Regions from separate parts of the Mesorhizobium sp. M0051 genome, predicted to be linked through region 2. Evidence: riboswitches for the same ligand, from Rfam matches in the RefSeq annotation. Region 2 holds a riboswitch; each other region holds the start of a gene.
The links. A riboswitch is a leader RNA that binds a small molecule or an ion and turns the genes downstream of it on or off. The one in region 2 is predicted to bind thiamine pyrophosphate.

Region 1 (9,728 bases), on a different contig from region 2:
CGTCGTCTTGCCGGCACCGTTCGGCCCGACCAGGCCGACCCGATCGCCGCGCTGGATGCGAGTCGAAAACCCCTTGACCACGGTGAGATCGCCAAAGCTCTTCTCGATATTCTTGGCCTCGATCACCAGCTTGCCGGATTCTGCGGCATCGCTGGCCACCATGGTGGCCGATCCTTCGGCGCCGCGATGCCCGCGAAAACGTTGGCGCATGGTCTGCAATTCGCCCAACCGGCGCATGTTGCGCTTGCGCCGCGCCGTCACGCCGTAGCGCAGCCAGTGCTCCTCACGCACGATCTGGCGGCCAAGCTTGTGCTGCTCGCGCTCTTCTTCCTCCAGCACCAGGTCGCGCCATTCCTCGAAATGGCCAAAGCCCTTGTCCAACCTGCGGGTCTGGCCGCGATCGAGCCAGACCGTGACGCGCGATACACGCTCGAGAAAGCGGCGGTCGTGCGAGATGACGATCAGTGCCGACGAGGTGCGGACAAGCTCCTCCTCCAGCCATTCGATCACGGATAGATCGAGATGGTTGGTCGGCTCATCGAGCAGCAGGATGTCGGGTTCGGGCGCCATGACGCGGGCAAGGGCGGCGCGCCTCGCCTCGCCGCCGGATAGGTCGTTGGGCCGCTCCTCGCCAGACAAGCCGAGATGCTCCATCAGATAGCTGGCGCGGTACGGGTCGTCGGCGGGGCCAAGTCCGGCCTCGACATACGCCCGAACACTGGCAAAACCCTCCATGTCGGGCATCTGCGGCAAATAGCGTATGGTCGCCGAAGGCTGGCGGAACACCTCGCCGTCCTGCGGCTCGATCAGGCCGGCGGCTATCTTCAGCAGCGTCGACTTGCCCGACCCGTTGCGGCCGACCAGCGCGATCTTGTCGCCTGCCGACGCCGTCAAGGCGGCACCATCGAGCAGCGGCGCGCCGCCGAAGGTCAGTTTTATACCGTCGAGATTGAGAAGGGGCGGGGCCATATCAGCTTTCAGGCAAGGGATAGGGATGGGCGAGCAGTATCGCGCGGCCGTGGCCCAGCGCGATTTCGAGGCGGCCCCTGACCTCATTGGAAATGGTCAGCGACGAGCCAAACGCCACCCCGACGTGGTTCAGCGGCCATTTGGCGCCGGTGACGGTCAGGCCGGCGAGTTGGGAAAAGCCGAGCACCGAAAACAACGTGCCGTCGGCATAGTCGAAGCCAGCCTTGCCGTGGAGCAGGGGGACGCCCTCCTGGGCGCCGCTGGTCAAAAGCACATCCGTCCTGGCCTCGGCCAGCCGCAGGGCCAGCGCCAGATGCAGGAAGGCGTGGTCGGCGCGCTTGCCGCCGAAGGCGCCGGCGAGCACCAGGCTGGTCGCACCGAGCTCCAGTGCGGCGGCGATGGCCAGTTCGCCATCGGTCTTGTCCTTTTCGGCCGGGAAAGTCCGGCGGGGGACAGTCGCGAGATCGTCCGGCAGATTGGCCGGCACGGAATCGAAATCCCCCACCCATAGTTCCGGGACAAGGCTGAGCAGCCGCGCATGGCCGATGCCGGCGTCGGCGGCAATCACGCGGGAGCCTTCGACCTGGCGGTCGAGCCGTGGCGTGCGGATGAGATCGCCGCCAAGCAGGATGGTGAATGTGCTCATATCGTGTGGCCCTTACCAGCCTGGCACCGGAAACGGAAGGCGGCAAACTCCCACTTGCGTGGAGGATCGGCCCGGCCTATGTGTCGAAACGCTCTAACGGGGTGCCGGACGCGATCTTCGCGGACTGGCTGAGAGGCAGTCTCGCCAACCCGCTGAACCTGATCCGGTTTGTACCGGCGGAGGGATTAGACGTTTCGGACAGTCCGACGCCTCAATTCCTTTCAATTCGAACGAAGGAGGCGCCGATGCGCACGCTCTTATACGCTCTTGTCTCAGCCATGACCTTGGTCTTGTCCGGACCGGCCTTGGCCAAGGACAAACTCACCGTCTACACCTATGAAAGCTTCACCGCCGACTGGGGTCCGGGTCCCGTGGTGAAGAAGGAATTCGAGGCCGAATGCGGTTGCGATGTCGAGTTCGTCTCGGTCGCCGACGGCGTCGCGCTGCTCAACCGCGTCAGGCTGGAAGGCGCATCGACCAAGGCTGATATCGTGCTCGGCCTCGACACCAATCTGACCGCCGACGCCAAGGCCACCGGCCTGTTCGCACCGCATGGCGCGGTGGCGGACGTCTCTGTGCCAGGCGGCTGGAGCGACGACACTTTTGTCCCCTTCGATTACGGCTATTTCGCTGTCGTCTACGACACCGAGAAGCTGAAGAGCCCGCCGAAAAGCCTGAAGGAACTGGTCGACGGCAGCGCCGACGACAAGATCGTCATCCAGGATCCGCGCACCTCGACACCGGGCCTTGGCCTGCTGTTGTGGGTCAAGTCTGTCTATGGCGACAAGGCGCCGGAGGCCTGGGCCAAGCTCAAGGCGAAGGTGCTGACGGTGACGCCGGGCTGGAGCGAGGCCTACGGCCTGTTTACCAAGGGCGAAGCGCCGATGGTGCTGTCCTACACGACCTCGCCGGCCTACCACATGGTCGCCGAAAAGACAGAGCGCTACCAGGCTGCCTCTTTCGAGGAGGGCGAATATCTGCAGATCGAGGTCGCGGGCATCACCACGACAGGGGCCAAGAACCCGCTGGCGGCAAAGTTCATGGCCTTCATGACAGGGCCGAAATTCCAGGATGCCATCCCAGAAACCAACTGGATGTTCCCGGCCGGGAAGACCGGCAAGCCGCTCAACCCGGCCTTCGACAAACTGGTCAAGCCGACCAAGACATTGTTGTTCAGCCCCGAGCAGGTCGCCGCCAACCGCAAGGCCTGGGTGGATGAGTGGCTGACGGCGATGAGCAAGTAGGGCTCAGCCACATCGGATGTTTGCGCCAAGCCACCCCCCTCTGGCCTACCGGCCATCTCCCCCTCAAGGGGGGAGATCAGCTGCTTTGCTGGCGGCTCGCCCCCGGCAACGTCGGAGGTTGGCGAAGGCATGGGTAACGGCTAATCTCCCCCCTAGAGGGGGAGATGTCCGGCAGGACAGAGGGGGGCGCGACGGAGCGCAATCCTCGCTAAGAACCTCAAGTCAGGTGGCCCAGCGTGCAACGCGCGCCTGACCCCCGCATCACCACCGGCATCCTGGCGCTCGCCGCCATCGCGCTGCTCATCGGCGGCGCATTTGCCGGCCTGCTTTTCGAAGGCGGCCACGACATCTCGGGTGCCTGGGCAGCCTTCGATTCCTATCTCCTGCGCGTCGTGCGCTTCACGCTCTGGCAAGCGGCACTGTCGACGCTGCTCTCCGTCGTGCCTGCGCTGTTCGTCGCGCGCGCCATGTCGCGGCACCCACGCTTCTTCGGCCGCGCCTTCATCCTGCAACTGTTCGCCGTACCGTTAGCGCTGCCGGCCATCGTCGCGGCACTCGGCGTGCTGGCGCTTTATGGCCGCGCCGGCTATTTCGCAGGCTTGCTCACGGTGATCGGCGGTGGAAGCTGGCCGGGCATCTACGGCCTGTCGGGCATTCTCGTCGCCCATGTCTTCTTCAACCTGCCGCTGGCGACAAGGCTGTTCCTCGAGGCGCTGCAGACCATACCAGCCGACCAATGGCGGCTGGCGAGCCAGCTCGGCATGACGTCTCGCCCGGCGTTCAGGCTGATCGAATGGCCAACTCTGCGTGCCGCATTGCCAGGTGTCGCCGGACTTATCTTCATGCTCTGCATCACATCCTTCACGATCGTGCTGACGCTCGGCGGCGGGCCGGCCGCGACGACGTTGGAGGTCGGCATCTACCAGGCGCTGCGCTTCGATTTCGATCCAGCGCGGGCGGTGACGCTGACGCTGCTGCAGATCGTCCTGACCTTTATCGTGGTGCTGGCCCTGACCCGGCTTGGCGCCAATGTGGTCGGCGACACCAACCTGCCGGTTGCCCAACGCCGCTATCTCTCCGTCAACAAGAGCGAGAGCTGGCTGAACGCCATGCTCATCGTCTTGGCGCTGCTGTTCGTCGTCGGGCCGATGGCGGCGACGGTGACGGCGGGTTTGAGTGCCGACCTCGGCCGGCTTGCCGGTGAGGCCACTGTCCGACAGGCTATTCTGACCAGTGCGGTGCTGGCCTTGCTGTCTGCACTGCTCTCGGTGATGCTGTCGCTGGCGCTGACCATGGCGCGGAGGGCACTGGCGTTGAACCGCCGGGCTGGCCCCCGGACAACGCTTGAGCATGTCACGGATACAGGCGCCGGCTTTGTCCTGGTCGTGCCGCCGATCGTCATCGGCGCCGGCTGGTTCTTGTTGCTGCGCCATTTCGGCGATGTCTTCGCCATCGCCCCGGTCATGGTCGTCGCCGTCAACGCGGTGATGGCGATGCCGTTCGCCCTGCGCGCCGTCCGTCCCGCCTACGATGCGGCAAGCGAGCGTCACGAACGGCTCTGCGCACAGCTCGGCATTACGGGCTGGAACCGGTTGGTTCTGGTCGACTGGCCGTCCCTGCGGCGGCCGCTCGCCACCGCCTTCGCTTTCGCCATGGCCCTTTCGCTCGGCGACCTCGGCGTCATTGCCTTGTTCGGCAGTGATTCCGTGCAGACATTGCCCTACCTTCTCCTGGCGCGCATGGGCAGCTACCGCACCGCGGATGCCGCCGGCCTGGCACTGCTGCTGGGCCTCGTCTGCCTCGCGCTGATCGTGGCGGCGCACTGGCTGGGAAGGGAGAGGGTCCGGGATGGTTGATGGAAAGGCCAGCCGGCTTGAAAAAGGCGCGCCGGTGCGGCTGGACAGGGTGTCGTTCAGCTATGGCGAGATGCCGCTCGTCTTCGACGTCGAGTTCGCCACGTCGAAGATCACCGCCATCATGGGGCCGAGCGGGTCGGGCAAGTCGACCCTGCTCAATCTGGTCGCCGGCTTCGAGATGCCACAGTCGGGCCGCGTGCTGATCGGCGGCGCCGACGTTAGCGCCGACCCGGCCTCGGCGCGGCCGGTATCGATGGTGTTCCAGGAGAACAATCTCTTCGCCCATCTTTCCGTCGAGCAGAATGTCGGGCTCGGCCGCTCGCCAGCCTTGCGGCTGACCGAGGCGGACCGCGCCGCGATCGCCGAGGCACTTATACGTACCGGTCTCGGGGGCAAGGAAAAACGCCTGCCACGCGAACTTTCGGGTGGGGAACGCCAGCGCGTCGCATTGGCCCGCGTTCTGGTGCGCGACCGGCCGGTGCTGCTGCTCGATGAACCCTTCGCGTCGCTCGGGCCCGCTTTGCGCGACGATATGCTGGATATGGTCGCCGCCGTTCATGCCGAGCGTGGCATGACGGTGCTGTTTGTCACCCACCAGCCTGAAGACGCTCGCCGTATCGGCGAGCACATGGTGTTTCTCGACAATGGGATGGTCGCGGCAATCGGCAAGGCAGATGATTTCTTCACTGGGGCTGGTCCCGAAGTGTTCCGGCGCTATATCGGCGAGAGTGGCGGTTTATCACGAGATATTGCCCGGAAGCGGACATAATTTACGGTCAAACCGGCTCCAGGCGATGTGGCGCTTGCTTGCCATGACTGGAGGAGTGTGGCTAGGTCCGACCTGCTGGTCCGGCACAGGACGTGATTTGCCTGCAGCATCCGCCGCCCGCCCGAGGGACGTGCAACGGATGCTGCAGCAGTTTAAGATAGCGCATGACGTGTTCCGAAGATCGCCCCCGGTTTTCGTGGTTATGCGCCGGGACCCGAAAGGAAACCGTTCTGGCGATCGGCGTTGATAGACTACGAATGAATCCGCTGGCGCGTTTTCTTGCGCTGGCCGGTTTTGCCGTGGCGCTGGCGAGCTGCCAGATGTTCATGCCGCCGGAAGTACAGGAGTCCGGCTTCCAGCCTTCCGACAAGCCGATCACGGTCGACAACGTTGGCGCCAACAACAAGCTCGCCGAACTGGCCAAAGCGCAGCACCCGCGCATCCTGGCGACTTATGGCGGCGAATATTCCGACCCCAAGCTCGAGCGCATGGTCGCCAAGGTGGTCGGCAATCTGACGGTGGTGTCTGCCAACCCGACGCAGACCTATCGCATCACCATCCTGAATTCGCCCAACGTCAACGCCTTCGCGCTGCCCGGCGGCTATCTCTACATCACCCGGGGCCTGCTGGCGCTGGCCAATGATTCGGCTGAGCTTGCCGCTGTCATCGCCCATGAAATGGGCCACGTCACCGCCAATCACGGCCTGCAGCGCCAGCAGCTGGAGGCCGAGGAGGGCCTGGCGACGAAAGTGGTTTCCGATGTGCTGGGCGACAGCCCGACCGCCAAGGCGGCGCTGATCCGCGGCAAGCTGAGGCTGGCGCAATTCTCCCGCAACCAAGAGCTGGAAGCCGACGCCATCGGCATCAAATCGATCGGCGAAGCCGGCTACGATCCTTTCGCCGCCGGCCGCTTCCTGCAGTCGATGTCGGCCTATACGGACTTTCGTTCGATCAGCGGCGCCACCGATGCCAGCCTCGACTTCCTGGCCACGCACCCCAACACGCCGCAGCGCATCGATCTGGCGCAGCGCCATGCCCGCCAGTTCGGCGCGCCGGGCGTCGGCTCGCGCGACCGCGATTCCTTCCTCGCCGGCATAGACGGCCTGCTTTATGGCGACACGCCTGAAGAAGGCTATGTGCGCGGCGAAACCTTCCTGCATCCGGGCCTCGGCGTGTCCTTCTCGGTGCCGCAGGGTTTCATCATCGACAATTCGGCGGCCGCGGTGACGGCAACCGGTCCCGGCGATATGGCGATCCGCTTCGACGGCGTCTCGATCGACAAGAACCGCGCGCTGACCGACTATATCCGCAGCGGCTGGGTGGCCGGCCTCGACGACAGCAGCGTCAAGCAGGAGACGATCAACGGCAACGAGGCGGCGACGGCGCATGCCGGCGCCGAAGGATGGCAGTTCGACATTGCCGTGATCCGTGCCGGCGGTCAGGTCTACCGGCTGTTGACTGCGGCACCTTCGGCCAGCACCTCGCTGGATGCGGTCGCGCGTTCGGTCAGCGGATCTTTCCGTATCCTGAGTGCTGCCGAAAAGGCCGCGTTGAAGCCACTGCATATCCGCGTCGTCACCGTCCAGCCAGGGCAGACGATGGGTTCGCTTTCGGCTCAGATGGTTGGCGTCGATCGCAAGCTCGACCTGTTCCGCGTGCTCAATGCGCTGTCGCCGGGCGCCGCGGTTTCTGCCGGCGACAAGGTCAAGATCGTCACCGACAAATAAGAGCTCGCTGCGAATTCATTTGCTGAACGTCTGTTACAGATCAGGCGGCAGTCGCCATGAACTCCGGGTTCTGCTTCACCAACGCCACCTTGAGCTTTTCCATGGCGCGGGCCTCGATCTGGCGGACACGTTCCTTGGAAATGCCGAGCGTCTCGCCGAGCGCTTCGAGTGTCGCGCCCTCGTCATTCAGCCGGCGCTCCTCGATGATCCTCAGCTCCCGTGCGTTGAGCGCGCGCAGCGCCTCCCTCAGCCATAGCGAGCGGCGCGCGACATCGATCTTGTCTCCGACGATCTCGTCGGGCAGCGGATCGTCGGAGACCAGGAAATCCATGCGCTCGGTCGAACCCGCATCATCGGCAACCGGCATGTTGAGCGAGGAATCGGGTGCCGACAGGCGCGAATCCATCATCGCCACATCGGCTTCGGAGACGCCGAGTGTCTCCGACACTTCGCGGTATAGGGTCGCGTTCGACAGCGGCTCGGCGCCATTCGCCAGCCGGGCGCGCAGGCGCCGCAAGTTGAAGAACAGCGCTTTTTGCGCCGAACTGGTGCCGCCGCGCACAATCGACCAGTTGCGCAGGATGTAGTCCTGCATCGAGGCGCGGATCCACCACGTCGCGTAGGTCGAAAACCGCACCTCGCGCTCCGGCTCGAAGCGGGCTGCGGCTTCAAGCAGGCCGACGTGGCCCTCCTGGATCAGATCGCCGAGCGGCAGGCCGTAGTGGCGGAATTTCGAGGCCATGGAAATGACCAGCCGCATATGGGCGACGGTGATGCTGTGCAATGCGTTCTGGTCGTTGTCCTCTTTCCAGAGCAATGCCAGCCGATGCTCTTCATCACGTTCGAGGTAGGGAGCCTTCATTGCCGCGCGGACCATGATCCGTCCTGCCGTGTCTTCCATCATGAGGCGCTCCCTGGCTCAGGCGATGCGGATGACTTTGCAAACTTGGCTGGCGCCCGGTTGAAATAGCGGCGTCGTGCCCTAGAACTGCCAGAACGTGCGGTACGCCGGAAAGGTTCCCTGGTTGTTGCCGGGCGGATCAGGTTGCTTGAACGATGTCTGCAGGACCGGTGACGGCCTCGATTGCCGCCAAGAAACGCCATTTGGAGAATCCAATTTCAAAAACGTGTGATTTACGAAATCCGGTTCCTTATTTTCTCACCTCGCATCTGGCAGTTTCCAGCGCTCACACAATGCCGGATATCCGGCCAAGGACGGGATCACAGAAAAATGAAATGGCTGAAGTCGCTCATTATCGCCGGAACGCTGCAGGCTCTGGCTGTCACCGCAGGCAATGCCGGCGCCAATCTCGACCAGATCAAGCAGGCCGGGGTCATCAAGGTCGGCACGGAAGGCACCTATGCGCCATTCACCTATCATGACACTTCCGGCGCCCTGGTCGGCTTCGATGTCGAAATCGCCAAGGCGATCGCCGACAAGCTCGGCGTCAAGGCCGAGTTCCTCGAAGGCAAGTGGGACGGGCTGATCGCCGGCCTCGACGCCAATCGCTATGACGCCGTCATCAATGAAGTCGGCATCACCGATGCCCGCAAGGCCAAGTACGCCTTCTCCGATCCCTACATCGCCTCCAAAGCAGTGCTGATCGTGCGCGGCGACAACACCGACATCAAGACGTTCGCCGATCTCAAGGGCAAGAAGTCGGCGCAGTCGCTGACCTCGAATTTCGGCAAGCTGGCCGAGGCGAACGGCGCCGAATTGGTCGGCACCGATGGCTTCGACCAGTCGATCCAGCTGCTTTTAACCGGCCGTGCCGACGCCACCATCAATGACAGCCTGTCGTTCCTCGACTTCAAGAAGCACAAGCCCGACGCCAATGTGAAGATTGCCGCGCAAGAAGAAAACGCTGACTATTCCGGCGTCATCGTGCGCAAGGGCGATCCGGAACTTGTTGCGGCGATCAACAAGGCGCTGGCCGACATCAAGGCCGATGGCACCTACCAGAAGATCGCCGACACCTATTTCGGCCAGGACGTTTCGAAGTAAGCTGATGAGGTGGGCCCGGTCTCCGGCCCACGAGACATATGAAGCGGCGAGCCGTCTTTGACCGGCCGCCGCTTTTGTCGTGATATGTCTGACGCATTCACGCCTTGATGAGCCGCCTCGACCATTGGAGAATCTTACGTGCCGCACTGGCTGCAACTGATGCTGGAGTCACTGCCTTCGCTGTTGTGGGCGGCGCTGATCTTCACCGTGCCGCTGACGCTGTTGTCCTTCGCTCTCGGCTTGACGGTCGGCCTGGGTGCTGCGCTCGCCCGGCTGTTCGGACCGAAGCCCCTGGTCGCGCTGGTGCGCTTCTACGTCTGGATTTTTCGCGGCACGCCGCTCCTGGTTCAGCTGTTCCTGATCTTCTACGGCCTGCCGTCGGTCGGCATTCTGCTCGATGCCTTCACCGCGGCGTTGATCGGCTTCACGCTCAACATAGGCGCCTACACGTCGGAGATCATCCGCGCTGCGATAGGCTCGGTGCCGAAGGGCCAGTGGGAGGCCGGCTATTC
Region 2 (9,728 bases):
GGCGCCGCAGTGTATGTCAACAGAGGCATCGCCCACGCTTCCAAAGGCGACTACGACCTTGCGATAGCTGATTTCGACCATGCCATCAGCCTCGATCCGGAAAGCGTCGACGCCTACGCCAATCGAAGCGCTGCCTGGATTGGCAAGAGCGACTGGCCGCGCGCAGTTGCCGATGCCAATCGGGCGATTGGGCTCGCCCCCGACAGCGCGGACGGCTACTACAACAGGGCCGTCGCCTGGACGAATACAGGCGACAATGATCGCGCCATAGCTGATTTCGATAAGGTGATCGACCTCAACGCGAAGGATGCTGCCGCCTATTTCGGCCGCGCGCTCGCATTGACCCGCAAAGGCGATCGTGACCGCGCGACGGCCGACTGCCGAAAAGCCATGGAACTCGAACCACAACGGTCCGGCGCCTGCAACGAGCAGGTGACAGGCGGTGAAGCTCCGTCTGCGGATGCATCTATGGCCGCTCCCCAGCAGGACAATTCAGCGGCTATCGCCTGGAATCTGCAACGGGGGTTGAACCAGCAGATTCAAGGCTATGTCGGAGGCGCGATAGACTCGTTCAGCTTTGTAATCGGGCTCGATCCCAACAATGCCGAAGCCTATTACGATCGCGCCCTGGCCAGGGCGTCTGTAGGAGACTACGTGATTGCCGCTGCCGACTGCAGACAGGCAATCAAGCTCGATCCGAAACGGACAGGTACCTGCAACGAACAGGCCGCAGACGACAGGGTCCGGCCAGTCGAACCCGTTGCGTGGGAGGCCAAGGACAATCACAAGCGCGCCGAAGCTGACCGCAAGAAGGCGCGGACCCTCGGCGCGAACTAGACAGGTTCAGGGAGGGCCGGTGGATGGGACGTTGGAAAGGCTTTAGCGTGGCGGCGGTCGCAGCTTTGTCGTTTGTTGCGATAAAGGTATTGCCCTGGGCGCTCGGCTTTGCCGGCGGCAAATATCTTTACCAGACAGTGGCGGGTTCGCCCGATCCACAAATGCTGACCACAGCTCAGGTAAGCGAACAGATTGAAAGCCAAGGAAGCCAGATTTTCAAGGCAATCAAGCAGGAGTTTCCAGACGACTACGACGTCGTCGTGGAAAAAATCACGGCCGTGGCCAGACTTGGAAATGTCGATCAGGTGCGAAATGCGAGCAGGATGGCTGTCGCCGATCTCAGGCGAAGATACGCATCCCTGCTGTCCTCGGCTCCGGACGGCAAAGCCGCCGAAGCGCTGCGTGCACAATCGGATATGCTCAACCATGTCATGGCGCGGGAAACCGCTGCCATCTGCAACAACTACCTTCGTGAAGGGCCGGATGCACTCGGCACGCCGGACCAGGATTTCCTGATCGACATGGACAAGGTCGGCGCCACCCTGTTCCACGCTTTCGGCGCAGCGAAGAATGGCAGTCTGCCGGCCGCCGCTGCCAGCGACGGAGACTGGTCGCTGCTGGCCGACGCTTTCATCAACGCTGGCGGCACTCCCGCCGAGATGACTGCCATTGCCAATATGAGCCGGGAATTCGAAGGTCTCTGCCCAGCCGTAGCAAAACTCTACGCAGCCGCCCTGTCGCTGCAGGGTGAACCCGGGCGACACATCAAAACCACTCTGCTCTATGAGATCGTCCGGAATTGAATCGGTCGGGTCTGCTGATCTGTGGGTCTGACGTAAAGCTGCCGCACCTCGTGAGCTTCTTGGCTGGCCAGCCATTTCCTCGAAGGTCGAGAGCCGATTGGCTCCCTACCCCAGAGCTGAATTGCTGAAATACTTCGCGAAATCAGGGCGTTGCGTCAGAACTTTGCCATTGGCATCGCGCAGGATTCCGGACGCGAAGAGGTAGTCGCCGATCGCTTCCATCTTGGCCGTATCCATCGTCCCGATGGCGCCGCTTTGGCTCCGCAGATAATGGCCGTCGACCAGCATCTTCAGTGAAGCTTCGATCAGTGCCGGGTTGGTCAGCGTATCCTTGTTGGCGGCGACCAATAGGGCTGCCGCCTCCTCGCGATGATCAACCGCGAACTGGTAACCGCGCCGCGTTGCCTGGACGAAGGCGGCAGCAGGTTTCGGATTTGCCTCGAGATAGGCTTCGCTCGAAGAGATCAGTGTCGTGTGCTCATCGGGCACGCCGTAATCGGCATAGACGAAACTGCGCTGCTTGATACCTTTCAACTCGGCATCAACGCCTTCCCAAGTCGAGACTTCGAGCGTGAAATCGACCGAACCATTGGCCAGCGCCTCATAGGCTGAGGTGCCGAGCGTCACCGTCTCGAAATTGCCCTTGCCGCCGTCGTGACGGATGATGGTGCCGATCAGTGCGTTCTCCCAGGCGCTGCCGAAGCCGCCATAGATCAGGCCGTCGAGATCCCGCGGCCTTTTGATCTCGCTGCGAGCCGCGTTGAAAACCACGCGGCCGGTTTCGGATTGCACCACCGCGTAGACGCCCTTCAGGTCGGCCCCGGCGGCTTTTTGGGTGAACAGGCTGATGGTGCCGTTGATGCCGAAATCGGCGACGCGGTTGGCAACCAGCGTGCCAGCACCGGTATCGCTGTAAGGCAGGATCCCGACCTCGAGTCCAGCTTCGGAATAGAACCCCTTGTCGCGGGCGACGAACAGGCCGATGTGATTGGTGTTGACCGTCCAGTCGAGTGCGACGGTAACCTTTTGCGCCGCCGATTGTGCCCGGGCTCGCCCCGATCCGGCAAACAGCGGAAGGCCGGTGGCAAGGGTCAGCAGCAGAGCCTGCCGGCGCGTCAAGTCAGTCATGGTCGTTTCCTTTGGATGGGTTGGGTTGAGGATGATGTCGAGGATCTCGGCCTCGAGCGCACTAGCCTGGCGCGCAGCGTCGCTGCCGAGGCTGCGCGGTCGCGGCAGCGGCACCTTGATTTCGCGCACGATGCGGGCCGGGCGCGCCGACAGCACATAGATGCGGTCGGACAGGAACACGGCTTCGCGCACATCATGGGTGATCAGAAGCGCCGTCCAGCGGTGATCCCGCCACATCCGCTCAAGCCAGCGCTGCATCGCGGTGCGCGTGAGCGCGTAGAGCGCGCCGAACGGTTCGTCGAGCAAAAGCATGTCGCGCTCCTGCACCACCGTGCGCAGCAGGGCCGTACGCTGGCGCATGCCGCCGGACAGTTAGCAGGAAAATGCCGCTCGAAGCCAGCAAGCCCGAACTCGGCAAACAGCGGCGCAACACGTGCCCGCGCCGCCTTGCGCCCGATGCCCTGCACTTCGAGCCCCAGCGTCGTGTTGTCGAGGATGCGTCGCCACGGCATCAGCGCGTCGCGTTGCGGCATGAAGGCGAAATGCCTGCCGTGGTCATCGAGGGGAGCGCCGTCGAACAACATCTCGCCCTCGCCGTGCTCGGCGCCGGTCAGAAGCTGGAACAGCGTCGACTTGCCGGCACCCGAGGGCCCAAGCACAGAGACGAACTCACCAGCGCCGACACTCAGCGATATATCGGCCAGCACGTCGAGCCCACCGAACGCCTTGCGCACATGCCGCAGTTCGAGCCGGCTCATCGCCGCTTCCCTGCGGTTTGCTTGCCCTCCCAAGGCATGGCAAGGCGCTGCAACAGTACAGTCAAGCCGAACAGGACAAGTGTAAGCGCTGCGCTGACGCCGACAGCGGCCAGCACCAGGTCGGGGCGGAAATTGTTCTTGGCGTTGAGCATATAGATGCCTAAGCCCTTCGCCGCACCCGCATATTCGGCGAAGATAGCGCCGACCACGGCATAGGTGATGGAGATCCTCAAGCCAGCAAAGAAGTAAGGCAGCGCCGAAGGCAGCCGTGCCAGCACGAAGACGCGCCAGCGCCCTGCCCCCATGGCGCGCAGCATCTGGCCGATCTCGGCCTCGGTCGACTCGTAACCCTCGACCAATGCCACCAGCATCGGAAAGAAGGTGACCAGCGCCACCAGCATGATCTTGGGCGCCAGTCCGAAGCCGAACCACAGCACCACCAGCGGCGCGATCGCCACCAGCGGCAATGTCTGGCTGACGATGAAGACGGGAAACAGCGCGCGGCGCAGCGGCTGGAAAAAGTCGACCAGTATCGATAGCGCAAAGGCGACGCTGAGCGAACAGGCAAAGCCAAGCAGCGTGGCGCGGATGGTCGGAATGGCGTTGTCGACCAACGCCTCGCGATTGAGCATCGCTTGCGCGAGGACGCGTGACGGCGCCGGCAGTGTCGTCGGCTTGATGCCGGAATAGGTGGCATAAAGCTCCCAGGCCAGCAGGAGCAGTCCGACCGACATCGTCACCGGTACCGCCTTGATAAGAAGGCTCGCGATCGGGCGCGAAGAAACTGGGGATGGGACCAGGCAGGTAACCTTTGACGGCCGCGCATAGGCGGCGGCTGTTTCAGACGGCCGACGGGCTGTTGGCTGAAACCGTGACGTCAAGGGTTACGTGGCCGGCACCGGGTCCGAAGCGGCAGAATGCCGCGTCAAGCGCCGAAAAGATCGGGCCCGCATCACCGCGCAATTTCGTACAGAAATGCTTGGAGCGCTCATAGACGCCCGACTGCTTGAGAAAATCGATGCAGCCGTAGATCTCGTCCATATGGTCGTCGGTGCCCATCACATAGAGCGAGAACTGCGCTGCCGCCGGCTGGCCAGTCGAAGCCGCGCCGCGCACCGCCGCGATGGCCGCATCCCTGCGCGGGCCGAGTGGCCCGACAGGTCCGCCAAGAGCATCGGAGCGGCAGATCGGATCGTCCGGCTCGCCCGGGCAGCCGCGTGAGATGGTGGCTGACAGCACGCAATGTTTACCGCTGCGCGCCGCCGCCACGAAGAGGTCGCGCATGGCTGGAAACAGCACCTCGGGTGGCCCAACCAGCAGGGTCGAGATGTCGTCGGTCTCGATCCGGAGCTTGTCGCGATAGGGACCGAGCGCGCCCAGCGCGCCAAGGATGACGCCGACGAAATCGTCGGCCATGGGATATAGGGAAATCTGTGCGCCTGAAAACATGGCCCGCCTCGCTCCGCTGGTATTACCCAGATCAGCTTTTAGGGTCTGTGGGCTTGCCGCCCCCGTCTCAGCCCCGACCGTACGGAGCACCCCTGTGGATGCGCGGGTTAAAGCACCAATCAAACCGAAGTGAAAGCCATTTTTCAGCGCGCTGCACCAAAAAGCATTGCGCCAGGCGTGGTTCCTGAGTCGAAGCCGCCGATGTTTCTGGAGCGAAATTTTATCGGGAACCTTCGCTGCCGCGACCGGTTGTTCCCATAGTCGCAAATGCGATCACCTTCGTAGAAACAAGCGACGAGTTCACAGAAATGGAGACAAACCATGTTCATGAAAATCCTCGCAGCTTCGGCTCTCACGATTGGTCTGGCCATGTCAGCCATGGCGCAAAGTGCCGGTAGCAATAACGCAAGTGGCGATGGCGCCGGCAGCGGGAAGTCGGTGACTGTGGAGCCGAACACCCCGGCTTCGCCGAATACGGTCAGGCCCGGTACTGTCGACCTCGGCATAACCAACAGCACGACCGGCATGCCCGGCGACATGAATTCGAACGCAGATCGAAATTGCCCGGCCGGCCCGCAGGGCGCGCAGCCTGACGCCACCCACACCTCGCCGGGCACCTCTGTGCCGACGGTCAATGACAACCACTGCGGTAAGTAGGCCATTGCTGGCAACCGAAGAAGCCGCGAGCGCATGCTCCGCGGCTTCTTTTGGCGTCCGCGGAACCGGGCACTCCGCCAAGTTGGCATTATCGGCCTGTTCAAGGCAGGCGTGCGGCGCACCGTCACCGCGGGCGGCTATTGCCATATTGCCGCCGGAGACGACCAGAGGACCGTTGACCGCAACCCATTGGCCATCCCTGGCGGCTGCACCAAGGCGACAAGGCGCACCGACCGCGAGCCCTGTGGTGGCAATGCATGGCACAGTCGCCGGTTGTGAAGTCTACGAAACAGCCTTTTCGCGAACCGGCAGCTTCCAGCCCGGCCTGACGAAGTGGCAGGTGTAGCCGTTGGGATATTTCTCCAGATAGTCCTGATGCTCAGGCTCGGCTTCCCAGAAGTGACCGACCGGCGCCACTTCGGTGACGACCTTGCCCGGCCACAGACCCGAGGCATCGACATCGGCGATAGTGTCCTCGGCGACGCGCTTCTGTTCGTCGCTGGTGTAATAGATCGCCGAGCGGTAACTCAGCCCGACATCGTTGCCCTGCCGGTTGCGGGTCGTCGGATCATGGATCTGGAAAAAGCGCTCCAGCAGCGTGCGATAGCTGATGATGGCCGGATCGAAATTGATCTCGATGGCTTCGGCGTGGGTGCCGTGGTTGCGATAGGTGGCATTGGGCACGTCGCCGCCGCTATAGCCGACACGGGTGGAGATGACGCCGGGATAGCGCCGTATCAGATCCTGCATGCCCCAGAAGCAGCCACCGGCAAGAACTGCACGTTCGGTCGAAGTCGCCATATCACGTCTCCTCAAAAGCAATTCCAGGAAAAGCGTGTAGCGATTTTCCGTCTGGAATTGCGCAAAATCAAGTTGGATCTCCCATAAATGGGCATTGTCTCTTGCTCCGTCCAGCGGACCGCCGACCTGCTTCAGTTGCTCGTTTGGCCGAGGCTGTCGATCGCATTCGGCAACTGTGGCGCGCCGGGCGGAATGGCGGCAAAGCTGACCACCACCGGCGGCGCCCTGAGCGACCAGTCGAAAAGAACGGTTTTGACCGGGACGTTGCCCACCCACGCCTGCAGTCGAGGTGGCACGTCGCGCCCAGGCCAGACCAGCAGTATGCCGTGGTCGCGCAGCCGCTCCTTGGTGATCCAGGGGGCATACTGCAAGTTCAGGTCGGTGAAGATCGACGGCTTGTCATAGGCGTTGAGGCCCGCCAGCAACGCGATAAGGGGATGGCCGCCGACGATGTCGAGCCGACCGGGCGCGGCCGCGTGCCAGACGACCTCGGCCTCATCCGATATCTTCTGTGCCGGCCAGCAGACGGCATCCATGCGTCCACGCAAATTGCATTTCGTCCAGCGGATCCCCGCATAAGCACCAGATATGCCGATGATGCAGACGAACGCGCAGATCGCCAGCTTTCGCATCTCGACGGTGCCGAGGCGGTGGCCCAGCAAGGCAAGCGCCACAACGCCAGCAAGATTGTACATCGGCGCGCCCCAGGCCTCGCCTGCACCTGTGAACAGGGACGCCACCATGACGAGGAGCGCCGGGCCAAGCCCCATCCATAAGAGATAGACGAGGATACCGCGCCCAACGGGCTCTTGCGGCGCCGCCGAGCGCCGCAGCAGCCCTGATATCGCCAGCACCAGAACAAAGCCGCAGAGCCCGGCCATCTGGACGCCGATATAGTAGAAGCGCGAGCGATGGGCCAGCACCCACTGATCGCGCCAGGCGGCATAGGTCAGCGGCAGGAAATCGACGCGGTTGAGTTCGACGGCCAGCGGCGCGGCGACAGCGACGAAAACCACAAGGCCAAGCCATGGCCAAGGCGTGGCGAGCCGACTGCGTGCCCGCGGGTCGGACAACAGCCAAATCGCGCCGAACAGCAACAGCAGGGCGGTGGAAAACTTGGCGTAGAGCCCGGCGCCCGATACGAGTCCGAGCGCAAGCCACCAGCCCGGCCCACCACCACGCCCTGCACGCCACAACAGCCAGCAGATAGCGGCCCAGAAGGGCATCTGCGCGTAGTCATGATTGAACTGCGGGGTCGGCCAGCCGAAGAAATAGAGAGACGGCATCAAAAGCACGGCAGCCAGCGCACGCTTCTGCCCTATCAGGTCACGGGCCAGCAGATAGACCAGGACGAAAGTCGCCGAGATCGTTAGCTGGGCCAGGAAATATTGCGGCCAGCGGAACGATCCGGTCAGAAGATGGCTGGTCTCGAGCAGCCATGCGGGAAGCTGTGGATGCTTGTAGCTCAACAGCACCCATTCGCGGCCCCACATGAAGCCTTCGACGACATCGTTGGGCGGTGAGACGTTGACAAGTGCGGGCGCCACCGTCCAGCAGAATATCTGCATCAGGCACAAAATTGCCAGCAAATACAAGGGATTACGGATTAGACTGGACAAAACCGATGGGGAATCGACGCCGGCGGCAACCAATCCCGCCGGCACCCAGTCGTCCATGGATCCATCTATCCCCGCCATGCGGCGCTTAGATCACATAGTCCGGTTTGACGAACAGCCCAAACGTCGAAGCTTACAAAAAAGTATAGCTATGTGCCATTGCAGCACCATTATCGAGCAGGAGTATCGGCGCTCCTCTCTCCAGCCACGATAGCACTGCACGGCTGACCTAGCCTGAAAAATCCGGATCCCAATGCGCCACCACCACGCCGTCATCCACTACCGTGCGCTCGACTTCTGGATGGCGCGCGCGGCCGTTCTGGTTATCATCTGCCTGCAGCTTCTGGTCATCAACAACCTCTCATTTGGGCCGCGCTGGCTGGCGCCGGTGCTGGAGGCCGCCCTGCTGCTGCCCTTGTCGGTGGCCACGGCCTGGACACAGGCCGCCACCCGAAAGGCGATCGATGATCACGAGTGGCACGCGATCGGCCAGTTTCGCATCATGATCCGCAGAACCGCGCTGGCCATGACCGCCATCATCAGCCTCATGAATTGCGGTTCGCTGTTCTTGCTGGTGCGTGCCTTGCTGGAGGGCCATGCCGGCAACAGCGGCACGACGCTGCTGATCGATGCGCTCAACATATGGGTCACCAACGTCATCGTCTTTGCCTTGTGGTTCTGGAGCACCGATCGCGGTGGACCGCCGACCTGCGGGCTCGTCAAGCTCGCGCAGGCCGACTTCCTGTTCGCACAGATGACGCTGAACGACCGTGACCTTCGCGATTGGCTGCCCGGCTTCGTCGACTATTTCTTCCTTGCCTTCACCAATGCGACAGCGTTTTCGCCCACCGATACGTTGCCACTCTCCCAGCGCGCCAAGCTGTTGATGATGGCGGAATCCATGATCTCGCTGCTGACCATCGCGCTGGTCGCGGCACGCGCGGTCAACATCCTGGCTTGAGGCTTGCCAATCCGAGTCGCCGCTGCATCGGGCCGAAACGCAAAAAGGCCCGCCCCGGCGCGAGCCGAGGCGGGCAAAAATGGCAGTCGTGGAATGAGGACTATACCGCGTCTGGCGGCTCTTTCTGCGCGGCTCTATGCCGAAAGTGTCTCGGGCATGCTGTCAAGCAGATGCCAACAGACAACGCCGACCGGAGCCGGCAGCTACTCATCTGACGGCGGCTTGAATCGCCTCGCGACAAACTCGAACAGGACGTCCGAGATCCACATGGCGCAGACGCCGATCAGGAAGGCCGCTGCCAGTGTGGTGGTGTCGTCGACGGGATCCGGCATCGGCAGGCCGGTGATCCTGGCGTAGGACACCGCCGGCAGCGTCAGATATGCCGCCGCCAAGGCGCCACAGATTGGCGACGCTATCATTTCGCGCAATTTGTAGCGATGCCGCGAGAGCGCGCGCAGAACGCCGCCGGCAAGGCCAGCCGCCACGACCGGTCCCTTGATGCCAAGCAGGTCGAAAATTTCGTGCATCACGGCCTCCATCGACAGAGCTTCTGACCCTTTTCGTTATGAGCCAGGATCGCCGCTGCCGACGCGTCGGATAGGGTCGCCACCTCTGCCTGTGTCGGCCGGATGGGATGCTCGGCCGCGCAGAATGACCCGCCCGATGTGGTGCAGCCGGCCAGCGTGAGGGAAAGCGCTAGGATTTTGACCATTTGCCC
Region 3 (9,728 bases), on a different contig from region 2:
GGGCACCCCTTCAAGGTGACATTCACGTCGGCCCCGGATTTGTCTGGCACCTACGAGAACGTTGCAGGGAGCGGCTCGGTAAGCGGCTTTGAACGGCCCGGTCAACTCGTAATGACCTACTCCGGAGCAGATGGGATGTCCCATGGAGTTGCCATTCTCCAAGACATTCAGACCCACCTTTCTTCCAACAACGTCGAGCATGATTACGTGGGAGCCGTTTTGGTCCACGCTTGCTATAAGGCGGACACCCAGCAGTGCGATGCCGCCAAATCGCAATATAAATTCTGCAGGGCGATTTTGTCGAAAAACAGGGAACCCCGACAAGGATCCTTCCCTCAAGGGTTACCTCGACGAACCATGTTGGGCTTTTCAGAACGATCTGAAGCTGAAGCTTAGCCCGACGGCACAGCTTTAGGCACGAAGGCGCTCACCAGGGTCGCAGCTCAAAGAGAACGGCGCCCTTCGCCGGGGGCCGTCCGTTCCGCATCCCGCCTGACGGCGGCGCGTTGCTGATGCTCCTACGGCCGCCCTGTTGAGCCGGTCTCAGGGCCACGGTCTTTCTCCTGCACCGATCTGACTTGGTCCCGCTGGCGGGCATTTCGGTGCTTCCGTTTTGTACGCTCTTCTTTCTTGGGCCGCTTCGCGGCACGGCTGCGCCGACATGGATGTGCCTAGCGGCACCTTTCCTATGTAGCGGGAAGAGAGGCGCGCGGCCCTCTCTCCCCACCCACTCAAACCGGCCTTTGCTTTGCTCCAGCACTGCGGGGCCAGATCCGGCGGCCCCCGCCGCGCTGAAATGCCTCGCTCCTGCGGCCTCACACTCGCCAGGAGGCACAAGTGCATCCCCATGCCTGACTGGCAGTGCGCTTCGCCGCAGGAAGAGTCCCGTTACTTTCCCGGCCTGGCAGGGCAGCTTGTCTCGGCGCCGCTGAATTCCGATCTGCAAAGCGGCCTCATCCCGTCACGCCCTGTGAAAAAAGGGCAGGAGGGCTACGGCTTCCATTTCAGCGTCAGCCGCTGAACGCTTGAGCCGGCTCTACGGCTATTCGGCTGGGGTTTTCCGAAGCTTTTCTAACACAAAGAGCTTGCCCTGGCGCACGGCGTACTCGATTGATTGCGCCTTCGCCAGATGTGCCGCAATCGAGCTGGCCAGCATGCAGCCCGTCCCGCGCATCGATGCGGCAAGACGCGGCGTGTCAAAGCGGACTGGTTCGTGATCGGGGCGCAACAGAATATCGATCGATCGGGGTCCCGCCGCGTGGCCGCCCTTGATCAGCAGGGCCTGCATCCCGGCCACCAGCAATTCCTGGCCTTGCCACACCGCGCCGTCTTCATCAACCGCTGGCTCTAAGCCAACAAGAAGCGCCAGCTCGATGAGATTGGGTGTGACGAGGCGGCAAAGGGGCATCAGGTCGCGTTTCATGGCGGCGATGGCGCCGGCTTCCAGCAGCGCCCGGCCTGACGTCGAGGCCAGCACCGGGTCGAGTACTGCCGGCACCTGTGGATTTTCGCGCAGCACAGCGACAACGGCTACGACGATCTCGGCCGTTGCAAGCATGCCGATCTTGATTGCCGCCACCTTGTTGGCCTGCAGCGCGGCGCGCATTTGATTGGCCACAAGATCGGGCTGCGAAGGATGGATTTTCATCACGGCTTCGTGCGTCTGCACCGTCAGCGCTGTGACAGCCAGGCAGGTGCGGACGCCAATGGAAGAGATCGTCTCGATATCGCGTGCAATTCCAGCCCCACCGCTGGAGTCAGATCCGCCGACCACGAGCACATGCGGTTCTCGCCTCAGCGCCATGGCTTTGTCTTTTCGATCCATTCTCGCGTGCGCGCTTCGGGATCGGCATTCAACGTGATGTCGGTGACCACCGCCGCGCTGTCCGCACCAGCCGCGAAAACACCGTCGAGCCGATCGGGGTTGAGGCCGCCAATGGCGACCAATGGGATCGGCGCCACCCGATGCTTCCACTCGCTGATCCGTTCGAGCCCTTGCGGCGACCATTTCATCTGCTTCAGGATGGTGGGATAGATGGGGCCGAGCGCGATATAGTCGGGCTCGGCAGAGACGGCCGTTTCCAGTTCGAGATGATCGTGCGTGGAAAGCCCGAGCTTCAATCCGGCGTACTTAATCGCCAGCAGGTCGGCCGCAGCCAAATCCTCTTGGCCGAGATGGACGAAGTCGCAGCCTTCCTCGATTGCCGTGCGCCAATAGTCGTTGACGATCAGTTGGCAACCATGGACCGCGCAGACGTCGTTCGCGCGGCGGATTTCCGACCGCAGCGTGGTCTCGTCCCTATCCTTGATGCGCAACTGAACCAGCTTGACGCCGAGCGGGACCAGCCGCTCGACCCAGTCAGCGCTGTCGACGATCAGGTAGAAGGGATCGAGCTTCATGAAAATACTGCCCTGCCGATGGTCGGTGTCGATGGCACGGCGACGTCGCGGGGTTCGAGCATTCCGGAGCTGAAAGCTTCACGACCGGCCTCGACCGCTTTGCCGAACGCGCGCGCCATGCCGACCGGATCGGCCGCCTTGGCGACCGCCGTGTTCAGGAGAGCGGCGTCAAAGCCGAGTTCCATGACGGTGGCCGCGTGCGACGGCCGCCCGAGCCCAGCATCCACGATCAGTGGAACGCCGGGGAAATGTGCGCGCATCGAGCGCAGCGCCGGAATGTTGATCGGCCCGAGGGCGGAACCGATCGGTGCACACCACGGCATCAGAACCTGGCAGCCCGCCTCCAGCAGTCGCTCGGCGACGACAAGATCGTCGGTGGTATAGGGGAATACATCAAAACCGTCCTCGCACAGGATGCGGGCGGCTTCGACCAGACCGAACACGTCCGGCTGCAGCGTGTCGTGGTTGCCGATCACTTCGAGCTTGATCCAGGTCGTACCGAAGACTTCGCGCGCCATGTTCGCGGTCGTGACCGCTTCCTTGACGGAGTGGCAGCCAGCAGTGTTGGGCAGGATTCTGACACCAAGCGAGCGGATCACCGACCAGAATTCTTCGCCAGCCCTGCCGCCTGCCATTTCACGGCGCAACGAGACGGTCACCACCGCCGTGCCCGATGCCCTGACTGCATAGGCAAGGATGGCCGGCGAAGGATATTGAGCCGTGCCAAGAAGCAGGCGCGACGGAAGCTCGGCTCCATAAAGCTCGATCATGGCCTAGCCGCCCTGCATGGGCGAGAGGATTTCAATCCGGTCGCCGTCGTTCAACTGGAATTCCGCCCGGTTGGATTTGTGCACGAGGTCGTTGTTGACGGCGGTCGCGAGCCAATCGCCCTCATAGTCAAGCGCGGCAAGCAGCGCCTCCAGCGTTGTGGCGGCAACCTCATGCGCTTCGCCGTTGACCATCAGTTTCATGAGCAAGCTCCTTGGTTCTGTCTTGACTGAAAACCAGGTCGGCAGCCTGGCGCGCCATGGCGGGAGCCAGGAGAAAACCGTGACGATAGAGCCCGTTGATCGCGATGATTTCCCCCTTGGTTTCGACGCGCGGCAAATTGTCGGGAAAGGCTGGGCGGACGCCGACACCGGTTTCAACGATCTCCGCCTCGCCAAAGGCCGGGTGGAGGGCATAGGCGGTACCCAGCAGTTCCATCATCGAACGCGCCGTAACCGGTCCGACGGACCGGCTTTCAATCATCGTCGCACCAATCATGAAACGGTGGTCGGTGCGCGGCACGGCATAGAGTGGAAAGCGCGGATGCAGCAGCCTGACCGGGCGCGACAGCGAGATGTCAGGGGTGCGCAGGATCAGCATTTCGCCGCGAACGCCACGCAACCTGTCATCGGCGGCTGCCATTCCCGTGCAATCGATCTGACGATCGAAACCAAAAACATGCTGGGCGTCGGCGCCGAAGCGGAACTCGACACCCATGGCCGCGAGCTTGTCATGAAGTGCTGCCATCGCCTGGCGCGGATCAAGATGGCCCTCAGCGGGGAAGAGCAATCCGCGGCGGAAGCGGCCGGCTAGGTCGGGCTCCAGCAAGGCAATTTCACTTTCCTCGACACGCCGATAGCCCGTCGTGCGGCTGGCGAACCGGTCGAGCTCGCCCGCATCGCGCGGCGCGGCCACGACGAGTGTTCCCCGTCGTGCTACCAAGCCGGGCGTTGCGGCGTCCCACCAGTCGGCGGCGTCGCGTCCGAGATCCAGCACCGGCTGCTCGGCGCTTTCACGCTCGCACCATGGCGCCAACATGCCACCGGCGAACCACGACGCATTGCCCCCAAGGGCAGGCCTTGTCTCGGCAACGGTAACCGCGACGCCGCGTGCGGCGAACTCGAAGGCGGCGGTGAGGCCGGCAACGCCCGCCCCTTTGACCAAGACCTTCATGATGGCTCACGTGGCTGAGGTATGAGCGGTGCGCCGGTCTCGTCCGCCGGCAGGTAGAGATCACCGCCCTCGCGGTATTTCGCCGCCATCGCCGCCATGCCCTCTTTCTGTGCCTCGGCGCGGATGTCGTGAGAGATGCGCATGGAGCAGAATTTCGGTCCGCACATCGAGCAGAAATGCGCCACCTTGTGCGCCTCCTTGGGCAAGGTCTGGTCGTGGAAGGACCGCGCGGTTTCCGGGTCGAGCGACAGGTTGAACTGGTCCTCCCAGCGGAACTCGAAGCGCGCGCGGGAAAGCGCATCATCCCTGACTTTCGCTGCCGGATGGCCCTTCGCCAGGTCGGCGGCGTGGGCGGCTATCTTGTAGGTGATCACGCCGATCTTGACGTCGTTGCGATCGGGAAGGCCGAGATGCTCCTTGGGCGTGACGTAGCAGAGCATGGCGGTGCCGAACCAGCCGATCATCGCGGCGCCGATGCCTGAGGTGATGTGGTCGTAGCCCGGCGCGATGTCGGTCGTCAGCGGTCCAAGCGTATAGAACGGCGCCTCGCCGCAGACAGCGAGCTGCTTGTCCATGTTCGCCTTGATCTTGTGCATCGGCACGTGGCCGGGGCCCTCGATCATCACCTGGCAATCCTTCGCCCAGGCGATCTTCGTCAGCTCGCCAAGCGTTTCCAGCTCGGCGAATTGCGCCGCGTCGTTGGCATCGGCGATGGAGCCTGGACGAAGGCCGTCGCCGAGCGAGAAGGAGACGTCGTAGGCTCTGGCGATGTCGCAGATCTCCGCGAAGTGCTCGTAGAGGAAGCTTTCCCGGTGATGGTGCAGGCACCATTTGGCCATGATCGAGCCGCCGCGCGAGACGATACCCGTCACCCGGTCGACGGTCAGCGGGATGTAATGCAGCCGCACGCCGGCGTGGATGGTGAAATAGTCGACGCCTTGCTCGGCCTGTTCGATCAGCGTGTCGCGGTAGACCTCCCAGGTCAGATCCTCGGCAATGCCGCCGACCTTTTCGAGCGCCTGGTAGAGCGGCACCGTGCCGATCGGCACCGGCGCGTTGCGCACGATCCAGTCGCGGATGTTGTGGATGTTGCGGCCGGTCGACAGGTCCATCACCGTATCGGCGCCCCAGCGGATCGCCCACACCATCTTTTCGACCTCTTCCGCCATCGACGATGTGACGGCGGAGTTACCGATATTGGCGTTGATCTTGACCAGGAAATTGCGGCCGATGATCATTGGCTCGCTCTCGGGATGGTTGATGTTGACGGGAATGATCGCCCGTCCGCGCGCCACCTCGTCACGGACGAATTCGGGCGTGACGAAATCGGGCAGCATCGCGCCGAAGGCCTCGCCGTCGCGCTCAAGCTTGCCGCGCAGGATCTCGCGACCAAGGTTCTCGCGGATGGCGACGAACTCCATTTCGGGTGTGATGATGCCGGCGCGCGCATAGGCAAGCTGCGTCACCGCCTTGCCTGCTTTGGCCCTGAGCGGTCGGTGGCGGATGGGAAATTCCGGCGTCAGGCGTTCGCCCGTCGCGAATCCATTATCTTCCGGCCGGACATGGCGGCCGTCACAGCCCTCGACATCGCCGCGCGCCAAAATCCATTCGTGTCGAAGCCGGGCCAGGCCTTTTTCGATGCTGGTTTCGACAGCCGGGTCGGTATAGGGGCCCGACGGATCGTAGACGGTAACGGGCGGCTCGCCGGCTGTCGGATGGACGGAGATTTCGCGCATCGGCACCCTGATCTGTGGGTGGAGAGCGCCCGGCTTGTGGATCTTACGCGAGGCAGGCAGCGGTCCCGTCGACACGGCGGGGGTGAGGGCATTCATCTTTAGGCTCCTTTGCTCATGCATTGGAGACCCAGTTCTGTGCCGGAAGGATGAAAAAGACGCTTCTGTGGACCTGCCGAAACAGGACCTCGGGCGTGAACTCCCGCAGAGCGCTTGCACCGTCCCTACGCCAGTATGAACTGGATCAGGTTCAACGGGTCACTGCGCCGCGAAAGCCAGCAGTATCTCAGCCCCTTGCCGGGACTCCCCTGGTGAATGCCTCAAGTTGAACGGGCCGGCGCGGCTTTGTCAAGCGCATTTGGCCCGCCCACTGTCAAATCAAACCAGGACCGCTTCGTCTTCTTGGCAGTCTGGCATCTGCCCCTGCTCTGTCCACATCCTGTTTGGGTGGAAGGCCACCACCCAGCGGAACCCTCAGAGAAGGAAAACCGTCCAGATTTGGCTAGACTGCTCGACGATAAGTCCAGAGCTGTGCCGGCGGTATGTTGCGGACGACGAAGTCATAGTGGGAAACCACGTAACGGTCTGGCATCTTGATCACCGGCGACAGAGGTCCATACGTGATCTGAATTAGAGGCCGGCCGGCAGGAATACGGCCAACCAGATCCTCAACCAGCGCGACACGCTGTTGCATTGGAAAGCTCAACAGCGGGACTGCACTTATAACACAATCGAACTGTTCACCTTTGCGCTCACCCAGAGCTTCGTCCAGCGCAAATGCGTCGCCCAATCTGAAGTCCACATTCGGGAAGCGTTGCACCAGGCCGTCGTAGAAAATCCTGGAATATTCGACTGAAACCAGCTGGTGCGGCTTGATTCCCCTAGCCAGGATCGCCTTTGTGATGACACCGGTTCCCGCGCCAAGCTCCAGAATCGGCAATCCTGACCGTGGGTTCACCACGCTTGCCATCCGGCGTGCCGCATAAACCGAAGTGGGAATAAGGGCTCCCACGCCCTTCTTGTCCTTCTGCCAGCCTTTGAAGAATTGGACTTCTTCCTCAAACCTTTTGCCGAGCCGCTCCTTCAGTCGCAAAATCATATCTTCTCCCTGCGTCAGCCGCTTACCCAACGTCATGAATTTGGCAAAGCGCGTTTTGGCCAATCTCGCCACCCTTTACAAGCCCGTTAAGACTGCTTGCCTGTCACGACGCGGTCAGCATGAATTGCCCCTCAACGCACTTTCATGTTTGCTGGGCCTATGTTTCGCCCTCGCCTGCTGCCCGAAAAAAAGTTCCCGAGCTATGCGTATCTGCCCGGCAAATATCCGCATCCGGTGCGCGATCCCTTGGGCCACAGTTACCGATCAGATCCGGTGACCGTCGCCGTTGGCGAAGCGCTCGGCTCAGATGTGTTTCGATGGGGAATCGACCTTTTCAATCACGGCTACTACTGGGAAGCCCATGAAGCCTGGGAGCCTCTCTGGCAGGCTTCGAAACAAAGTGCTCAGCACCGCCTGTTCTTCAAGGGGCTGATCCTGTTGGCGGCGGCCGGCGTGAAGATCCGTGAGGGAAAGCGGGTCGCTGCGGCGCGCCATGCGACAAGAGCTGCAGGGCTTTTTCGTCAGGTGGTGAGAGTGCCGGGCGGCCTGTTTGAGAAAGCACTGGGAATGACACCTGCCGCGCTCGCTGAACATGCCCAAGCGATCGTAGCTTACCCGGTTGTTCTGCGGGAGCCAAAGCCTGCCCAGCCTGAACCTGTCTTTGATTTCATACTCGCACCAGTATCCGAGAGCGTTTGATCGGCAATTCAGTGGCCCAAGCTAACTTTGTCAGCAGGAAACGGGGCCTTTGAAAACCGCTCACCACCCGCATGCGTCACAAACAATAAGAGTGCAGTAGTGTTTTATAGGCAACTCGCGGCCGCTTCGATGTCGATGGTCTTGAGGGTCGGGGGCTGACCAGTCGCGCTCGTAGCCAATCGATTGATGACAGAGATGCCGGCCAGGCTTCAATGACGGGGATGGCGAAAAGCTGAGTGCTCGGGCTTGCGGGCCGAGCTTGTCGGCCGCTCGATGGAAAGTGTCATTTGAGGTGGGGTCTCGGCCGCGTGCAGCTGAAAGACACGCTCGTCCAGTTCCTTGTCCACTTCCGTCAGACGATGATTGAGGCGAAGGTAGTCCGTCCAGGTCGGCGTGCGGAACGTTTCTGTCCAATGCATAGGCTTCTGCAGGTTCCGCTGGAGCGTCCAGTTCCGAGCACCGACGCGGCTGTGTACATGGCGCCGCTGCCGCATGAGGTCGAGGAAGGCCTCGAGATTTCTCTCGGCTATCAGATATTCGATCTTGACCACGATCGGGCCGCTCCTCGGCTTCAAGTTGAGAGAGACAGCTGGGGCATCGAATTCCTCCAAGGGATCGGGCTCGGAGTCGCGGCGCTCTCGAAGAGGAAAGAGAACGCCGGCTGCAGCGACGATCAACAGGGCTCCAGCGGAGCCCTCCAGTGCCCAGGTCAGCGAATGGTTTTCGGCCACCGTGCCCCACACCCAGCTGCCGAGCGCGATGCCGCCGTCTATCAAAGCATAGTAGATCGAGATGGTGCGCCCCACGACCCAGCGCGGGCTCGCCAGCTGCACGCTCACACCAACCCCGGACCAGGCGGTCACCCAGCCCGCGCCGCCCAAGGCGAGTGCAATTGCCGCCACGGCAATCGAAGATGTCAGTGCCAGGGAGAGAGAACACGCCGCACAGGCGACGCAGGAGAGCCTCATCAGCCGCTCCTGCGACAAGCTCCGTCTGAACAGGCTGTTGGAGAGGCCGGCGAAGACGGCACCGGTCCCGAAGCCGGCCATGAGCGCGCCATAGGCAAGCGGGCCTCCTCCCAGCTGGTCGCGGACAACCACCGGCAGCAGCGCAAGTATGGCGATGCTCGCCAAGCCAAAGAGGGTTCCGCGCGCGATCGCTGCCTTGATCTCCGATGACATCGCCGTGAAGCGCAGCCCGTCATAAATTGCCGTCCTCATCGACTCGCGTGGAAGAGGGGAAGAACGAACCTTCCACTTGCAGCGCCAAATAGTGGCCAAGGGTACGAAATAGGTGAGCGTGGTCAGGGCGAATGCCGCCATGAGGCCAAATGAGGCAACCACAATGCCGCCGAGCGCCGGGCCAACAGTCCGGACGGTGTTGAAGCCGACAGAAAGCAGGGTGACGGCAGCGGGAACATCGCGTCGATCCACGATATCGCCAACCGACGCTTGCCAGGCCGGATCATTGAGAGCACCGCCGCTTGCGATCAAGAAGCTGAAGCCGAGGATCATCCACGGACTGACAAAGCCCAGCGCCACGGACGCCGTCAGCATCGCGGACGCAATCACCATAAGGCACCGACCGGCGAACATGACCCGGCGCCGGCTGAAATTGTCGGCGAGAGCCCCGGCGAACACGGACAAGACGAAGGCGGGCAGGTTCGATGAAGCCTGCACCAGCGCAACCATCAGATCGGAAGTCGAGATCGTTGCCATCAGCCAGCTGATGGCGACAGTCTGCATCAACCAGCCGAGGCTTGAAACCTGCGTGGCGAGCCAGATCGAACGAAAGGTGGGCTGCAAAAGTGGCCCAAAGGTCGTTGGTGCAGCCAAATCTTCGTTTGATCCAGCCAC

Region 1: linked by a shared signal. The riboswitch ahead of thiB (thiamine ABC transporter substrate binding subunit) and the one ahead of NKJ90_RS11050 (YkoF family thiamine/hydroxymethylpyrimidine-binding protein) in region 2 are both predicted to bind thiamine pyrophosphate.
Region 3: linked by a shared signal. The riboswitch ahead of thiC (phosphomethylpyrimidine synthase ThiC) and the one ahead of NKJ90_RS11050 (YkoF family thiamine/hydroxymethylpyrimidine-binding protein) in region 2 are both predicted to bind thiamine pyrophosphate.

The regions. Positions count from the first base shown of each region.
Region 1 is NZ_JAMYUT010000015.1:27,298-37,025, reverse strand. Features, by position in the region: gene NKJ90_RS17000 (ABC-F family ATP-binding cassette domain-containing protein) at 1-969, opposite strand, end outside; gene NKJ90_RS16995 (thiamine diphosphokinase) at 971-1,615, opposite strand; TPP riboswitch at 1,703-1,817, shown strand; gene thiB (thiamine ABC transporter substrate binding subunit) at 1,861-2,859, shown strand; gene thiP (thiamine/thiamine pyrophosphate ABC transporter permease) at 3,096-4,715, shown strand; gene thiQ (thiamine ABC transporter ATP-binding protein) at 4,708-5,484, shown strand; gene NKJ90_RS16975 (M48 family metalloprotease) at 5,742-7,211, shown strand; gene NKJ90_RS16970 (RNA polymerase factor sigma-32) at 7,252-8,115, opposite strand; gene NKJ90_RS16965 (amino acid ABC transporter substrate-binding protein) at 8,443-9,216, shown strand; gene NKJ90_RS16960 (amino acid ABC transporter permease) at 9,355-9,728, shown strand, end outside.
Region 2 is NZ_JAMYUT010000008.1:161,895-171,622, reverse strand. Features, by position in the region: gene NKJ90_RS11075 (tetratricopeptide repeat protein) at 1-837, shown strand, start outside; gene NKJ90_RS11070 (hypothetical protein) at 861-1,640, shown strand; gene NKJ90_RS11065 (ABC transporter substrate-binding protein) at 1,746-2,768, opposite strand; partial or broken gene NKJ90_RS11060 (ABC transporter ATP-binding protein) at 2,790-3,526, opposite strand; gene NKJ90_RS11055 (ABC transporter permease) at 3,523-4,260, opposite strand; gene NKJ90_RS11050 (YkoF family thiamine/hydroxymethylpyrimidine-binding protein) at 4,367-4,975, opposite strand; TPP riboswitch at 4,966-5,079, opposite strand; gene NKJ90_RS11045 (hypothetical protein) at 5,297-5,632, shown strand; gene msrA (peptide-methionine (S)-S-oxide reductase MsrA) at 5,915-6,433, opposite strand; gene NKJ90_RS11035 (glycosyltransferase family 39 protein) at 6,565-8,001, opposite strand; gene NKJ90_RS11030 (hypothetical protein) at 8,303-9,010, shown strand; gene NKJ90_RS11025 (hypothetical protein) at 9,214-9,537, opposite strand; gene NKJ90_RS11020 (hypothetical protein) at 9,707-9,728, opposite strand, start outside.
Region 3 is NZ_JAMYUT010000033.1:36,622-46,349, forward strand. Features, by position in the region: gene NKJ90_RS27340 (hypothetical protein) at 1-396, shown strand, start outside; gene NKJ90_RS27345 (hypothetical protein) at 848-1,021, shown strand; gene NKJ90_RS27350 (hydroxymethylpyrimidine/phosphomethylpyrimidine kinase) at 1,043-1,804, opposite strand; gene NKJ90_RS27355 (thiamine phosphate synthase) at 1,795-2,400, opposite strand; gene NKJ90_RS27360 (thiazole synthase) at 2,397-3,170, opposite strand; gene thiS (sulfur carrier protein ThiS) at 3,174-3,371, opposite strand; gene thiO (glycine oxidase ThiO) at 3,340-4,341, opposite strand; gene thiC (phosphomethylpyrimidine synthase ThiC) at 4,338-6,173, opposite strand; TPP riboswitch at 6,278-6,394, opposite strand; gene pmtA (phospholipid N-methyltransferase PmtA) at 6,577-7,173, opposite strand; gene NKJ90_RS27385 (DUF309 domain-containing protein) at 7,333-7,872, shown strand; gene NKJ90_RS27390 (MFS transporter) at 8,082-9,728, opposite strand, start outside.